DNA from 2 places in the Streptomyces sp. IBSNAI002 genome. Region 2 is predicted to be linked to the other one. Evidence: riboswitches for the same ligand, from Rfam matches in the RefSeq annotation. Region 2 holds a riboswitch; the other holds the start of a gene.
What was found. Region 2 has a riboswitch for glycine ahead of gcvP (aminomethyl-transferring glycine dehydrogenase). Riboswitches for the same ligand answer to the same signal wherever they lie in the genome.
Positions count from the first base shown of each region.

Region 1: another riboswitch for glycine. It lies ahead of gcvT (glycine cleavage system aminomethyltransferase GcvT); the one in region 2 lies ahead of gcvP (aminomethyl-transferring glycine dehydrogenase).

Region 1 is NZ_JBQPXG010000002.1:5,899,607-5,907,865, reverse strand. Features, by position in the region: gene ACTVZO_RS28535 (ABC transporter substrate-binding protein) at 1-852, opposite strand, end outside; gene ACTVZO_RS28530 (ABC transporter permease) at 926-1,921, opposite strand; gene ACTVZO_RS28525 (enhanced serine sensitivity protein SseB C-terminal domain-containing protein) at 2,375-3,115, opposite strand; gene ACTVZO_RS28520 (enhanced serine sensitivity protein SseB) at 3,170-3,922, opposite strand; gene ACTVZO_RS28515 (AAA family ATPase) at 4,067-4,744, opposite strand; glycine riboswitch at 4,966-5,069, shown strand; gene gcvT (glycine cleavage system aminomethyltransferase GcvT) at 5,231-6,346, shown strand; gene gcvH (glycine cleavage system protein GcvH) at 6,433-6,813, shown strand; gene glyA (serine hydroxymethyltransferase) at 6,828-8,084, shown strand; gene ACTVZO_RS28495 (APC family permease) at 8,252-8,259, shown strand, end outside.
Region 2 is NZ_JBQPXG010000002.1:1,642,803-1,651,061, forward strand. Features, by position in the region: gene ACTVZO_RS08085 (hypothetical protein) at 1-459, shown strand, start outside; gene ACTVZO_RS08090 (DUF5999 family protein) at 733-939, shown strand; gene gcvP (aminomethyl-transferring glycine dehydrogenase) at 1,022-3,907, opposite strand; glycine riboswitch at 4,104-4,202, opposite strand; gene ACTVZO_RS08100 (PRC-barrel domain-containing protein) at 4,315-4,680, shown strand; gene ACTVZO_RS08105 (DNA polymerase IV) at 4,723-6,204, opposite strand; gene ACTVZO_RS08110 (MerR family transcriptional regulator) at 6,249-6,887, opposite strand; gene ACTVZO_RS08115 (bifunctional nuclease family protein) at 7,078-7,551, opposite strand; gene ftsR (transcriptional regulator FtsR) at 7,603-8,259, opposite strand, start outside.

The sequences.
Region 1 (8,259 bases), 4.3 Mb from region 2:
CATGAAGGTGACCGAGATGGAGTCCGGGAGCGCCTTGCGGATGGTGTCCGACTCGGGCTTCCAGTTCTCGTTGCGCGAGAGCTTCATGCTCTTGTTGGGCTCGTACGAGTCGATCTTGTACGGGCCGCTCGAGAAGGGCTTCAGGCCGTACTTGGCCGCCGTGTCCTTCTCCTGCTTGACCGGGCTCGCCGCCGGCATGGCCAGCATCTGCTCGAAGTCACCGTTGGGCTGCGGGAGCTTGAAGACGATGGTCTTCGCGTCCGGGGTCTCGATCGCCTTGAGGCCGAGCTTGTCCGGGGCGGTGTCCTTGTACGGGCCCGGGTACTCGGTCTTCGGGTCGAGGACCTGCATCAGGTAGACCGGACCGCCCGAGATGACGTCCTGGGCCCAGGTGCGCTCGATGCCGTACTTGATGTCCTGGGCGGTGATGGGCGTGCCGTCCTCCCAGGTCACGTTGTCCTTGAGGGTGTACTTGTACGTCTTGCCGCCGTCGCTGATGTCGGCCTTGGCGGTGGCGAGGTCGGGGACGAGCTCGGTGCTCTGCTCGCCCGGGGCCGCCTTGTAGCTGACCAGCTGACGCGTGTAGTAGCGGGAGAAGTCCCACATGAAGCCGTAGTAGCCGCGCTGCGGGTCCCACGAGTCGGCTTCCTGGGTGCCGACGAACTTGAGCTCGCCGCCCTTCTTGTCCGACGCGTTGGCGATCTTGCCGATGCCGGCGTTGAAGCCGCCGCCGGCCGCCGGCTTGTCGTCCTTCTTCTCGTTTCCGCCACAGGCGGTCGCGGTCAGCATGACCGCGAGCACGACGGCTGTGCCAGCGGCAAGCCTGCGCTTCGACGTGCGATGGGTAGTCACGGTGCTCGCAACCTCCGTTGTAGTTACGGTGTACGTACGGCTCGAAGCCGGTTCCTGGTATGCCCTGCGATGGCTAGCGGGAGCCCTTCGGGTCGAGGGCGTCACGGACGCCGTCGCCGAAGAGGTTGAAGGCCAGCACGGTGATGAAGATCGCTACGCCGGGGAAGATCATGAAGAGCGGATCGTCCTCGTAGGTCCGCACGGCCGTGGAGAGGGTTTCCCCCCAGGACGGTGTGGGCGGCTTGACGCCGACGCCGAGGAAGCTGAGGGCGGCCTCGGTCAGCACGTTGGTGGGGATCATCAGCGTCGAGTAGACGGTGATGGGCGCCACCAGGTTCGGGAGCAGTTCGCGGAAGAGGATGTACATGCGGCCCGCGCCGAGGCTGCGCGCGGCCTCGACGTACTCGCGTTCGCGCAGCGACAGGGTCTGTCCGCGCACGATGCGGCCGATGTAGGGCCAGCCGAAGAATCCGATGACCAGCACCAGTACGGCGATCCGCAGGCCCGATCCCTCGAAGCCCCACAGCTTGCCGGGGATGACGGAGATCAGCGCGATGATGAACAGCAGCTGCGGGAAGGCCAGCAGCAGGTCCATCACGCGGCTGATCGCCGCGTCGACCCAGCCGCCGAAGTAGCCGGCGATGATGCCGAAGAAGGTGCCCAGCGAGACCGCCACGAAGGCGGACAGGAAGGCGACCAGGAGCGAGATCCGGGCGCCGTAGACGATCCGGCTGAACACGTCGCGTCCGTTGACCGGTTCGACGCCCAGCAGGAAGTCGCTGCTGATACCGCCCCAGTCGCCGGCCGGCAGGCCGAGCAGCGGGTCCAGCATGTCCTCGTGCAGCTCCTCCGGCGGGTGACCGAAGGCCTTGACGATCAGCGGCGCGAAGATCGCGACGAGGATCAGCAGGAGCACGATGACACCGCCGGCGAGGGCGACCTTGTCGCGCTTGAGGCGCAGCCAGGCGATCTTCCACGGCGAACGTCCCTCGATCGCCTTCTGGGGAACTCCGGGGGCGGCCACGGCTGCGGGCTCGGCCGCGGTGGTGTCGTGCAGTGGTGCCGTCATCGTGGTGGGGACCCCTCTCGGCCGACGGTGGCCGGCCCATGCCCGCCGCTGTGGCGGCTTGTTTCTTTCGGCGTCGCGTGATGGTGCGATTGGCGCGAAATGCGCCTGAAGTGCACGTGAAGGGCTGGTGGTTGTCAGATTGACCGGCCTTCGGTGGGGGGAGTCTTCAACGCCCTCTCAATCGGCCGCCAGACCTGCCGGGGATGTGATGCGCAACCGTGATCTGCACCGCCACCTTCCGTTATCCGAACCGCGCGCTCTGTTGAGCGGTGAAACACCGCCCGTTCGGCGCGGAACGGACATCCGGCCCAACTGCTCTTTCGGGCCTGGATCTTGGGCGCATTCGGTGGATATGCCGAAGGCCGCACCGATGGGTCCGGTGCGGCCTTCGAGATGGATGTCTCGGTATGCGGATGTCTGGAAACCGGGCGGTGTACGGCCGGAATCCCCCTGTCAGTACGCGGGCGCCTGGCCCTCGCGGTCGTAGAACGGGCGGGTCTGCGCGCGCAGCCACATCGCGACGGGGTCGTGCTCGTCCGCCAGCGCGACCGTGCACACCGGAACCCCCTCGGGGACGACGCCGACCGACTGGCGCATCATCTCCCGTACGGATTCCAGCGCGGGCGCGGAGGCGTCGTACAGGTCGAGCCCCACCGCCAGGTACGGGGACCCGAGCGCGGGCTGTACCCAGGCGCGGCGCAGCGAGCGGACGGCCGGGGTGCGGTGCGCGTGCTGGGTCAGCAGCCCGTAGAACTGCGGCAGCTCCAGGGAGGGCTCGGACAGCCGCAGCGGCCCGGCCGGCATCCGGTCCAGGCCGGTCGCGATCCGGCGCAGGTCGGCCCACGGGACGCCGAGCCCGCCGCCCTGGGCGTGCGGGTTGAGCCACAGGCCCCAGCGGTCCGGGTAGAGCGCGCGGGCGATGTCCCGCCCGGTGACCACCTCGTAGCCCCGGTTCCAGCCGCTGGCGGCCAGCTCCTGCGGGGAGGTCACGCACGGCGCGTAGCCGAGGCTCTCGACCTCCATGCCGCCGTACTGGGCGTCGGGGGAACCCGGCTGCCCCTGCCACAGCAGCATCCACACCCTGCCCTCGGCGAGGGCGTGCAGAAGTGACTCGTAGCTCTCATAGCGCCCGGGAGTCACCTGGCGCAGCATGTGCTCGACCTGCCCGGCCGCGGCCGTGCCTGACGCACTCACCCGGTACCCCTCTTCGTCCGCCCGTCGTCCACGCGTACCACAGCTTAAGCGGCCCTACGGAAGGTAGAAGGGGCGTACGCGCTCACGAATCCAGTCCGTGACCGGGTCCTGCACGGCGTCGAGGAGGATCAACTGCACCGGCCAGGGCGCCGGGACGCGGGCCAGGGCCCGGCCGAGGGCCTCCAGCGGGGCGCCGTGCGTCTCGGGATCCCATCCCACCAGTCGGACACCGATGAACAGTTCCGGCTCCCCGCCCTCGACGCTGGCGAGGCAGCGGTGCGCGGCGGCGACCACGCCGGTGGCGCGGAACTCCTCCGCGGCGGCGGCCAGGAAGTCCACCGGGTCCTGCTGCCAGTCGGGCTCGTAGAGCCGGACCCGACCGCCGGTGGACGGCCCGTCGAGCGGGGTCCGCCCGGTACGGCACAGCTCCGCCACGGCGGGCGGGGGCAGGGGGACGCCGACGGCGCCCTCGGGATTGAGCGCGATGCCGAGCTGCGGGGGCAGGCCGCGGGCGAACTCCACGGCGGGGGCCACGGCGAAGTCCATGCCGGGACCGACGCAGTAGCGGAACTGGGCCTCGGAACTGTAGACGGGGACGTACGCGGCCCCGCCGATGTCCATGGTCGGCAGGTCGAGGCTCGCGGCCTCGGGTGCGCCGCCGCCGGGCAGGGGCACCCAGACCTGGCTGCGCCCGAGCACCTCCAGGATCCGGGCCCCGGCGTCCGGCTGCCCGAGCGCCGCGCCGAGCACCTGCTCCAGCTCATTCCCGGGCCAGCCGGTGCCGCCCCCGCCGCCGCTGCCTTGCATGTGCCCCGTGCCTCCGTCTGTGGTCCCCGCCGAACGTCGTGGCGAGATTATCCGCTGCGCCGGCGCCCGGGCTCCGCCGGGGCAACCCGCTCCTAGGCCGTCTCTGTCGGATCGCGCCGGGCGACAAGATCCGAAAGAGACGACCTAGGCGTGGAAGGCGATGCGGGACACGGCGGCGGCCGAGGGGCGGTCCAGGAGGGTGACCGAGGCGCAGCCCGCCGGCGGACGGCCGGCCTCGGCCTCGCGCAGGAGCCTGGTCACCGCGCCCCGGTGACGGGCGAAGGCGTACGCGGAGACCCGGCGCCCCCGCGCCGCCTGGCCGGACAGCGCCTCCTCCGGGCTGCTGTCCAGGAGCAGCAGGTGCAGCGCCCGGCCCCGACGGCGCGCGACGGCCGCGAGCAGGCCCCGGACCCAGGCCTGGGTTCCACAGTCGTGCACGACCACCGAGGCTCCGGAGCGCAGGGTCCGCCACAGCCCCCAGTAGTGCGCGGCCCGCACCAGCGGCCGGTACGCCCCGTACGGCAGCCCCGCCGGCATCCGCCGCTCCCAGCGCTCGCGGGTGTCCTGGGAGTCGATCGCGCCGCCCTCGGCGGCCGCCCGCTTGATCAGCGTGCTCTTGCCCCCGCCCGGCAGTCCGGACACCACCACGATGTCGCCCGCGGCGAAGCCGAGCCGGCGCGCCCCCCGCGCCCCGGCCCCGCGCAGGTCGCGTACCCGTCCGGCACCGGCACCCGCACCGGCACCCGCACCGGCACCCGCGCACGCCGCCGCACCGGCACCGGCACCCGCACCTGCGCCGCGCTGCGCCGGCACCGCGTCCACGGTTCCCACAGCCGCCACTACTCCGAATCGCCGCACAGTGTTCGCCTCCCCCGAATCGGGTCACAGGACCCTTTCCCACTGAGTGTAAAGAGACGGTAATCCGGCAGCACCGGTTCCGTTCCAGCCTTCCGGCCCCGTACGAACTTTCGGGGCCCCACGCCCGATCACCACGGTGGCGTGCAATGATGTGCGCCATCTGGACCAACTGCATACCGGCCGCTTGAATCCGCGCGGGAGAGTCCCGGCACGCCGCGAGGCCGTGCACGGGCGCCGAAGGAGCAAGAACCTCCCTTGAATCTCTCAGGCCCCGTACCGCGTGGATGAGGCAGATCTGAAAAGCGAGCCGTCCGACGGACGGCTCCACCCAAGGTGCAAGCCGACCGTCCCCGGCAGTGGGGGAACTCTCGGCGAACCTCTCAGGTTCCGATGACAGATGGGGAGGACCTTCCTCGTCATGTCATGCCCTGGGACTCGGGAGCCACACCCATGAGCAACGCCCCCCGCCTGACCGCACTCGATGCGCTGCACCGCTCGCTCGGTGCGACCATGACCGACTTCGCGGGCTGGGACATGCCCCTGCGGTACGGCAGCGAGCGCGACGAGCACAACGCCGTACGCACCAAGGCCGGTCTCTTCGATCTGTCCCACATGGGCGAGATCACCCTGACCGGCCCGGAGGCCGTCAAGGTCCTGGACTACGCGCTGGTCGGCAACATCTCCACCGTCGGCATCGGCCGCGCCCGCTACACGCACATCTGCCAGGAGGACGGCGGGATCCTCGACGACCTGATCGTCTACCGCCTCGGCGAGACCGAGTTCATGGTCGTCGCCAACGCCTCCAACGCCCAGGTCGTCCTCGACGCCCTGACCGAGCGCGCCGCCGGCTTCGACGCCGAGGTCCGCGACGACCGCGACGCGTACGCGCTGATCGCCGTCCAGGGCCCGGAGTCCCCCGGCATCCTCGCCTCGCTCACCGACGCCGACCTGGACGGGCTGAAGTACTACGCCGGCCTGCCGGGCACGGTGGCCGGAGTGCCCGCGCTGATCGCCCGTACGGGCTACACCGGCGAGGACGGCTTCGAGCTGTTCGTCGCCCCCGAGCACGCCGTGGAGCTGTGGCAGGCGCTGACCAAGGCGGGCGAGGGCGTCGGCCTGGTCCCGGCCGGCCTGTCCTGCCGCGACACCCTGCGCCTGGAGGCGGGCATGCCGCTGTACGGGCACGAGCTGACCACCTCGCTGACCCCGTTCGACGCGGGGCTGGGCCGGGTCGTGAAGTTCGAGAAGGAGGGGGACTTCGTCGGCCGCGCCGCGCTGGAGGCCGCCGCCGAGCGCGCCGCCGTGAACCCGCCGCGCAAGCTGGTCGGCCTGATCGCCGAGGGCCGCCGCGTCCCGCGCGCCGGCTTCTCCGTCGTGTCTGGCGGCGAGGTCGTCGGCGAGGTCACCTCGGGCGCCCCGTCGCCCACGCTGGGCAAGCCGATCGCGATCGCGTACGTCGACGCGGCACACGCCGCGCCCGGCACCTCCGGCGTCGGCGTGGACATTCGCGGTACGCATGAGGCGTACGAGGTCGTGGCCCTGCCGTTCTACAAGCGGCAGAAGTAGCCCCGTACGGCACTTCGCAGTACCGCCGTCTCAGTAACCAAGACCGCTGTTCGTATCCACTCCCCCGCATCCAGGAGAATCAGGTCATGAGCAACCCCCAGCAGCTGCGTTACAGCAAGGAGCACGAGTGGCTGTCGGACGCCGAGGGCGGCGTCGCGACGGTCGGCATCACGGAGTTCGCGGCCAACGCGCTCGGTGACGTCGTCTACGCCCAGCTTCCCGCGGTCGGCGACACCGTGACCGCGGGCGAGACCTGCGGCGAGCTGGAGTCGACCAAGTCGGTCAGCGACCTGTACTCCCCCGTCTCCGGCGAGGTCGTCGAGTCCAACCAGGACGTCGTCGACAACCCGGCGCTCGTGAACACGGACCCGTTCGAGGGCGGCTGGCTGTTCAAGGTACGCGTCACGGAGGACCAGGACGACCTGCTCTCCGCCGACGAGTACGCCAAGCTCACCGCCGGCAACTGACCCAGGGGATCCTGATGTCCGTACTGAACACCCCTCTCCACGAACTCGACCCCGACGTCGCCGCCGCCGTCGACGCCGAGCTCGTACGCCAGCAGTCCACCCTGGAAATGATCGCGTCGGAGAACTTCGCTCCGGTCGCCGTCATGGAGGCCCAGGGCTCGGTCCTGACCAACAAGTACGCCGAGGGCTACCCCGGCCGCCGCTACTACGGCGGCTGCGAGCACGTCGACGTGGTCGAGCAGATCGCGATCGACCGCATCAAGGCGCTGTTCGGCGCCGAGGCCGCGAACGTCCAGCCGCACTCCGGTGCGCAGGCGAACGCCGCCGCGATGTTCGCGCTGCTGAAGCCGGGCGACACGATCATGGGCCTGAACCTGGCCCACGGCGGTCACCTGACCCACGGCATGAAGATCAACTTCTCCGGCAAGCTCTACAACGTGGTCCCGTACCACGTCGACGAGTCGGGCCAGGTCGACATGGCCGAGGTCGAGCGCCTCGCCAAGGAGTCCAAGCCGCAGCTGATCGTCGCGGGCTGGTCCGCCTATCCGCGCCAGCTGGACTTCGCCGCCTTCCGCCGCATCGCGGACGAGGTCGGCGCGTACCTGATGGTCGACATGGCGCACTTCGCCGGCCTGGTCGCCGCGGGCCTGCACCCGAACCCGGTGCCGCACGCCCACGTCGTCACCACCACCACGCACAAGACCCTCGGCGGTCCGCGCGGCGGTGTCATCCTGTCGACGCAGGAGCTGGCCAAGAAGATCAACTCCGCGGTCTTCCCCGGTCAGCAGGGCGGTCCGCTGGAGCACGTGATCGCCGCCAAGGCGGTCTCCTTCAAGGTCGCGGCCTCGGAGGACTTCAAGGAGCGCCAGGTGCGCACCCTGGAGGGCGCGAAGATCATCGCCGAGCGTCTGGTGCAGCCGGACGTCACCGAGGTCGGCGTGTCCGTCCTCTCCGGCGGCACGGACGTGCACCTGGTCCTGGTCGACCTGCGCAACTCCGAGCTCGACGGCCAGCAGGCCGAGGACCGGCTGCACGAGATCGGCATCACGGTCAACCGCAACGCCATCCCGAACGACCCGCGCCCGCCGATGGTCACCTCGGGTCTGCGCATCGGCACGCCGGCGCTCGCCACCCGCGGCTTCGGCGCCGAGGACTTCACGGAGGTCGCGGAGATCATCGCGGCCGCGCTGAAGCCCGCGTACGACAGCGAGGCCCTGGGGGCCCGCGTCTCCGCGCTCGCCGCGAAGTTCCCGCTGTACCCGTCGCTCTGAACCACGGGCTCGGAAGGGGCCCGGCCTTGTTCTGCACAGGGCCGGGCCCTTTTCATGACCAAAGCCCCAGGTGGATGCGGCCCATTGCCACTGAATCGTTCAAGAAGCGGCAAATAGGCTCCGAATAAAGGAATCACCGCATCCCCTGGCAGGACGGACACCCACCCATGGACAT
Region 2 (8,259 bases):
TTGAACATCTCGGACCTGACGTCCGGCGGCAGGCCTCCCCGCACCCGCCTCACCGGCTGGCGGTTCCTCATCCGCGGCGGGGAGCGCTACGTCGCGGCCGCCGACACCCGGCTCACGCCGGACGGGTGGGCCTTCTCCCACTTCTTCGAGGGTCCGTACGTAGCGGCCACCGAACGCGCCCTGCGCCAGGCCGAGTCGCTCTCGACGGCGTACCAGCCGAGACTGCTGTCCGTACCGGAGCTGTACATGCTGACCCTGTGGCTGCACGGGGCGGTGGGCGCCGACGCGTCCGCCGGCCTGCCCGCGGGCGAGGACCTGCTGGTCCCGCTCGCGCCCGCCCCGCCCGGCATCGCCGCGTACCGGCCGCATCCGGTCTCCGAGCTGCTGCCCGTCATGACCCACCGGCTGACCCCCGCGACGGCGCCCGCCCCGCCCTCGGTGGCCGCGCCCGCGGCATGAGCGGACCGGTGGCCCGAGTGACCCATTCGGCCTAGCCCGCTCGGGCCACCGGCGAACCATCCGAAATGACAGGGGAGTTGGCCTGAACCGCCCGCACGAGTGATGCGTCATCAATCTATGAGGACAGCTGGCGGGAAATACCTGCGAAGCGGCTGTCGTGGGGGAAGACTGATGACAAGCTCCCCGCGGGTGCGGGGATGACCCAGGGGGACGGCCATGAACGACGCATCGAGCCGTAGCACGCAGACCACACCGCAGCGAAAGAACGCATCCATGTGCCAGCACCAGCCAGCCTGCCCGTCAGCCGAATCCGCCGACCGGGAGGCCGCGCTCCCCGTGGCCAACCACCCGGAACAGGGCTGGAGCCTGCTGTGCAACGGCGTCCTGCTCTTCGAGGACACCGGTGAGCTGCTGCCGGACGGCCAGATCATCGCCCCGCACCGCCCGCTCGCGGCGGCCCAGGTGATGAAGGCCGCCTGACCGGCCGAGAACGGCAGGCCGGCCGCGACAACGACGAAGGGGCCGGTCCGGGAGAACTCCCGGACCGGCCCCTTGCTCATGCTCAGTTGTCGTACTCGTCCAGCGGCGGGCAGGAGCACACCAGGTTCCGGTCGCCGAACGCACCGTCGATGCGGCGCACCGGCGGCCAGTACTTCTCCGCGGCCGTGACCCCGCCCGGGAAGACGGCCTCGTCACGGGTGTACGGGTGGTTCCACTCACCGCCCAGCGCCGCCGCGGTGTGCGGGGAGTTGGCCAGCGGGTTGTCGTCCACCGGCCACTCGCCGGCCGCGACCCGCTCGATCTCGCCGCGGATGGCGATCATCGCGTCGCAGAAGCGGTCGATCTCGGCGAGGTCCTCGGACTCCGTCGGCTCGATCATCAGCGTGCCGGCCACCGGGAAGGACATGGTCGGCGCGTGGAAGCCGTAGTCGATCAGGCGCTTGGCGATGTCGTCCACGCTCACGCCCGTCGCCTTCGACAGCGGACGCAGGTCGATGATGCACTCGTGCGCGACCAGGTTTCCCGGGCCGGTGTACAGCACCGGGTAGTGCGGCTCCAGGCGCTTGGCGATGTAGTTGGCGCCGAGCACCGCCACCTGCGTGGCCCGCTTGAGGCCCTCGCCGCCCATGAGGCGCACGTACGACCAGGAGATCGGCAGGATGCCCGCCGAACCCCACGGGGCCGCCGAGATCGGGCCGACGCCCGTCTCCGGGCCGGCGCTCGGCTGGAGCGGGTGGTTCGGCAGGTACGGGGCCAGGTGCGCCCGGACACCGACCGGGCCGACGCCCGGACCGCCGCCGCCGTGCGGGATGCAGAAGGTCTTGTGCAGGTTCAGGTGCGAGACGTCGCCGCCGAAGTGACCCGGCTTGGCCAGGCCCACCAGGGCGTTGAGGTTGGCGCCGTCCACGTAGACCTGGCCGCCCGCCTCGTGCACCTGGGCGCAGATGTCGGCGACGTGCTCCTCGAACACACCGTGCGTGGAGGGGTAGGTGATCATCAGCACGGCGAGCTCGTCGCGGTACTGCTCGATCTTCGCGCGCAGGTCGGCCGCGTCCACCTCGCCGTCGTCGGCGGTCTTGACGACGACGACCTTCATGCCCGCCATCACGGCGCTGGCGGCGTTGGTGCCGTGCGCGGAGGACGGGATCAGGCAGATGGTGCGCTGCTCGTCGCCGTTCGCGCGGTGGTAGGCGCGGACGGCGAGCAGCCCGGCCAGCTCGCCCTGGGAGCCGGCGTTCGGCTGGATGGAGACCTTGTCGTAGCCCGTGACCTCGCAGAGACGTTCCTCCAGCTCGTTGATGAGCGTGAGGTAGCCCTCGGCCTGCTCCACCGGGGCGAACGGGTGCAGCTGGCCGAACTCCGGCCAGGTCACCGGCTCCATCTCGGTGGTCGCGTTGAGCTTCATGGTGCAGGAGCCCAGCGGGATCATGCCGCGGTCCAGCGCGTAGTCCTTGTCCGAGAGCTTGCGCAGGTAGCGCAGCATCGCGGTCTCGGAACGGTGCTGGTGGAAGACCGGGTGGGTCAGGTAGTCGTCCGAGCGCAGCAGGCCCTCGGGCAGCGTGTCCTCGGTGGTCGCGTCGAGCGCCTCGATGTCCGCGGACACCCCGAAGGCGGACCAGACGGCCTCGATGTCGGCGCGCAGGGTGGTCTCGTCGCAGGCGACGGAGACGTGGTCGGCGTCGGCGCGGTACAGGTTGGCCCCGCCCTCGCGGGCGGCGGCGACGACCTCCGCCGCGCGGCCCGGGACCCGGGCCGTGATCGTGTCGAAGTACGCGCCGTGCAGGATCTCGACCCCGCCGGACTTCAGGCCCGCGGCGAGCAGGGCCGCGTAGCGGTGGGTGCGGCGGGCGATCGTCCGCAGGCCGTCCGGACCGTGGTAGACGGCGTACATGGCGGCCATGACGGCCAGCAGGACCTGCGCGGTGCAGATGTTGCTGGTGGCCTTCTCACGACGGATGTGCTGCTCACGGGTCTGCAGCGCCAGGCGGTACGCCTTGTTGCCGTCCGCGTCCACGGAGACGCCGACGAGGCGGCCGGGCAGCGAGCGAGCGTGCTTGGCCTGGACGGCCATGTAGCCGGCGTGCGGTCCGCCGAAGCCCATCGGGACGCCGAAGCGCTGCGTGGTGCCGACGGCGATGTCGGCGCCCAGCTCGCCCGGGGAGGTCAGCAGGGTCAGCGCGAGCAGGTCGGCCGAGACGGTGACGACGGCACCGAGCTCGTGCGCCTGGTCGATCAGCGGCTTGATCTCCCGTACGGCACCGGAGGCGCCCGGGTACTGGAGCAGCACGCCGAAGACGCCGCGCTCGGCGATCTCGGCCGGGATGCCGTCCGAGAGGTCCGCGACGACGACCTCGACGCCCGTGGGCTCGGCGCGGGTCTCGATCACGGCGATGGTCTGCGGCAGCGCGTCCGCGTCGATCAGGAAGACGCCGCCCTTGACCTTGCCCACCCGGCGGGCGAGCGACATGGCCTCGGCGGCCGCGGTGCCCTCGTCGAGCAGCGAGGCGCCGGAGGTCGGCAGCCCGGTGAGGTCGGCGACGACCGTCTGGAAGTTCAGCAGCGCCTCGAGGCGGCCCTGCGAGATCTCCGGCTGGTAGGGCGTGTACGCCGTGTACCAGGCCGGGTTCTCCATGACGTTGCGCAGGATCACCGGCGGCGTGAAGGTGCCGTAGTAGCCGAGGCCGATCATCGGGGAGAGGACCTGGTTGCGGTCGGCGAGCGAGCGCAGCTCGGCGAGCACCTCCGCCTCGGTCCGCGCCTCGGGCAGGTTGAGCGCTTCGGCGGTCTTGATGACATCCGGCACCGCGGCGGCGGTCAGTTCGTCCAGGGAGCCGTAGCCCACCTGGGCGAGCATCTTCGCCTGCGCCTCGGCATCCGGGCCGATGTGGCGCTGCTCGAAGGGGATGCCTCGCTCCAGCTGGGAGAGCGGAATGCGGTTGGCGGTCATGTACGGAGGCCTCCTGGTCGTACGACCTGCGAGGGGCACCACGGCGCGGGCACCCGGACGGCCTCCCCCTCTGTCATCTCAACCTGAGAGCTTCACCGGATCCGCAGGGGTCGCCCGCGAGGTCCGGCTTTCACCGTCGGTGAGGAGAGGGACCGGCACTGCGCGCCCGGTACCCGCTCCTGCTTTCCAGAGTGGCCTCGTCCGTGCGGTACGTATGCCTGAGAGATTCCGGGGAGGATTTGCTCCTTCGGCGCCTCCGTCACGTTCACTCGGAGGACTCTCCCGCACAGGGTCGACAGCCATCACCCAGCCTACCAGCGAGGATCTGGGCACTCCCCGAGTGGCCTCCTTTCCCGATATGCACTTCTGTAGTCATTACGGAGGAGTTGCGACCATTTGGAGGGACCGTGCAGACCGACATCGATCCGCGCAGCCTGATCGGCCGCAAGGCGTTCGACCGCAACGGCACCAAGATCGGCACCATCGACGAGGTCTACCTCGACGATGCCACGGGAGTCCCGGAATGGGCAGCCGTGCGGACCGGCCTGTTCAGCCGGGACGCGTTCGTCCCGCTGGAGCCGAGCGAGATGGTCGGCGACACCCTGCGGGTGCCCTTCGACCGTTCCCTGATCAAGGACGCACCCGATTTCGGGGTCGGCCGCCACCTCTCCCCCGAACAGGAGCTGCAGCTCTACCACCACTACGGCCTGGACCTGACCCTGCCGAGCGACTTCCAGCGCGACTTCGGCCGCCTGGCGGGCGACGAGGGCTGACGGGGACCGCCCAGGGCCGACGAGGGCAAGGAGCCCGGAGGACTAGGAGGGCGAGGGGGCCTGGGAGGCCCGGGAGGCCGGGGCCGGCGGGTCGTCCCCCACCAGCGGCAGCGGATCGGACGGCTCCAGCTCGGGGTCGTCCACCCGGAAGGTCCGCACCCGGCCGGGCTCCGATCCCGGCCGCTCGAACCGTACGGTCACCCGCCCGACCCCGCTGCCCTGCACCCAGCCGGGCCCGTACACCGCGTGCCGTACGTCGCTCCCGGCCGTCCACCGCCGCTCCGCGGCCGCCTCCGGCTCCCCGGACGGCCCCGACGGCCCCGACGGGTCCGCTGACGGCTCAGCGCCCTGCACGCCCTGCACGCCTTCCACGTCCCCCGCAGCGGCCCCACCGGGCTCGGCGGCCCCGTCGGTCGCCGGAGCCTCCCCCGTCCCCTCCTGCGGCTCGGCGGCCAGCGACTGCGCGAACAGGTCCTCCTGCGTGTAGTCCGCCAGTCCGGTCACGCCCACGCCCAGCAGCCGCACCCCGCCCGTGGTGTCCACCCCCTCCAGCAGCCGCGCCGCGGCCTCGCGCACGACCGCGGGATCGTCCGTGGGCCCCCGCAGCGTCTCGGACCGCGTCAGCGTCGAGAAGTCGTACCTGCGCACCTTCAGGACGATCGTCCGCCCCGAGTGCCCGGATCCGCGCAGCCGCTGCACGCACCGGTCCGCGAGACGCTGCACCTCGGTCCTGATCCGCACCCGGTCGTGCAGGTCCACGTCGAAGGTGTCCTCCACCGACACCGATTTCGCGTCCCGCTCCGCGACCACCGGGCGGTCGTCGATCCCCAGCGCCATCCGGTACAGCCCCACCCCGTGCGAGCGCCCGAGCATGCGCACCAGCTCGTCCTCCCCGGCCTCCGCCAAGTCCCCCACCGTGGTGATCCCGGCGCGCCGCAGGTGCTCGCCGGTGGCCGGCCCGACGCCGGGCAGGGTCCGTACCGACATCGGCGCGAGGAGCTCCCGCTCCGTACCGGGCTCGATCAGCAGCAGGCCCGCCGGCTTGGCCTCCTCGGACGCCACCTTGGCCAGCATCTTCGAACCGGCCAGCCCCACCGATCCGCTGAGCCCCGTCGCCGCCCTGATGTCCGCCCGCAGCCGCTCCCCGGTGGCCCGGGCGCCCGCCGAGTCGAAGGCGGTCCCGCCCGCCTCGAGGTCCACGAAGGCCTCGTCCAGGGAGAGCGGCTCCACCAGCGGCGACAGTTCCCTCAGCAGGGCCATCACCACATCGCTGACCTGCCGGTACAGGGTGAAGCGCGGGATCAGGTAGGCGCCGTTCGGGCAGAGCCGCCGCGCCTGGGCCATCGGCATCGCCGAATGCACGCCGAACCGCCGCGCCTCGTACGAGGCGGTCGCGACGACCCCGCGCGGCCCGAGGCCGCCCACGATGACGGCCTTGCCCCGCAGGCTCGGCTTCGACGCCTGCTCCACGGACGCGTAGAAGGCATCCATGTCCAGGTGCAGGATGGTCGGCGCGGCTCTCACATGACCGATGCTGCCCTACGGGACTGACATTCCCCGGGCGCCGTTCAGCCGGCCCGGTTGCGGCGGGCCGCCAGCTCGTCCGTCGGGTTGTGCCCGACCAGGGTCTCGCCCGTGTCCACCCGCTCGCCGTGCAGCTGGGACAGAGCGCTCTCGACGTCGCCCCACACGACGCCCACGGCGATGCCGAAGACGCCCTGACCGCCCTGGAGCAGGCTCACGACCTGGTCCGGCGAGGTGCACTCGTACACGGTCGCGCCGTCGCTCATCAGCGTCATCCGCTCGAGGTCCGAGAAGCCCCGGTCGCGCAGGTGCTGCACGGCCGTGCGGATGTTCTGGAGCGCCACCCCGGTGTCCAGGAAACGTTTGACGATCTTGAGGACCACGACGTCGCGGAAGCTGTACAGCCGCTGCGTCCCCGAGCCGTAGGCGGGGCGTACGCTCGGCTCCACCAGCCCCGTCCTGGCCCAGTAGTCGAGCTGCCGGTAGGTGATCCCGGCCGCGGCGCACGCGGTCGGCCCGCGGTAGCCGATCTGCTCGGGCGCCGGGTCGCCGCCCACCGGTCCGACCGGCGTCGACTCCGGCTGACGGCGCGCGGACCCGACCGCACTGCCGTGCAGCGGGTACGGCCCACCGTCACTCCGTGCGGGGATGCCCCCGGTCGTACCGTCGCCCGTGATCCTCACGCCGACCCTCCGTCCTTGACCTGCCCACCTTGAAGGTAGGCAGTCACCAGGGGTGCGTCAACGATCGCCACACTCGGCACGCCGAGTGATAATCACCCTGAGAGTGGTTTCCCGTATCCCTTTGCGGGGAAAGGCTAACCGAATGGGCTGACAGTTCCCGGTGGACGACGCGGCCGACCCGGCCACCGTCTCACTGCGGACCGGTACCGAAGTCCTCGGGCGAGATCTGGTCGAGGAACTCGCGGAACTTCTCCACCTCGTCCTCCTGCTCGTCCGGAATCGCGATCCCCGCGTCGTCGAGCACACCGTCACTGCCGTAGATCGGCGTCCCGGTGCGCAGGGCCAGCGCTATGGCGTCGGAAGGGCGCGCGCTCACCTCGACCCCGCTGGCGAAGACGAGCTCCGCGTAGAAGACGCCCTCCCGCAGATCCGTGATCCGGACCTCGGTGAGCTCCTCGCCGACCGCCTCCAGCACGTCCTTGAACAGGTCGTGCGTCAGCGGCCGGGCAGGGGCCATCCCCTGCTGCGCGAAGGCAATGGCGGTCGCCTCCCCAGGACCGATCCAGATGGGGAGGTACCGGTCGCCTCCCACTTCACGCAGGAGCACGATCGGTTGGTTGGAGGGCATTTCCACCCGGACACCCACAACGTCGAGCTCGTTCACACAGTAACCCTAGGACCTGCCCGGCAGGTTTGGGTAGTCGGGGCCCCTGCCTCACGGCAGCCGGACCCCGAGGGCGGTCTGCACCAGGGCTTCGTGGAGCCGTACGGAGAGCCCCGCGAGCTCCTTCATCGTGGCCTCCGCATGCGCCCTGGTCTGGGGGTTGCGGTGCCGTCGCAGGGGTGCCACCACCTGCTCCACCAGGCCCGCCTCCCGGTCCGCGGCCGCCTTCATCGCCCGCAGGTGCCGCGGTTCCAGGCCGAATCGCCCCAGGTCTGCCACCAGCCGGGCCACGGTGACCGCCTCGGCGTCGAATCCGCCGCCCGGCGCCTCCGTGAGCAGCCCGTACGACTCCCACTCGACCAGCTGGACCTCGTCCACGCCGGCGGCAGCGATCAGCTCCTCCCGGCCCACCCGGGCGACCGTGGGCCGTTCCCGGCCCACTTCCCCGTAGACGGCCGCGGGGCCCGTGGGATCGACGGTCTCCCCGTGCGCCGTGGGCGCCGGAATCCGGATCTGCTCACCGCGGGCCAGCGCGTCGAGCTGCTCGCGGATGACCTTCAACGGCAGGTAGTGATCGCGCTGCAACCGCAGGATGCGGGCGAGCCGCTCGACGTCCTCGGTGCTGAACTTGCGGTATCCCGACGGCGTGCGACTGGGCTCGACGAGCCCCTCCGCCTCCAGGAAACGGATCTTCGAGATGGTGACTTC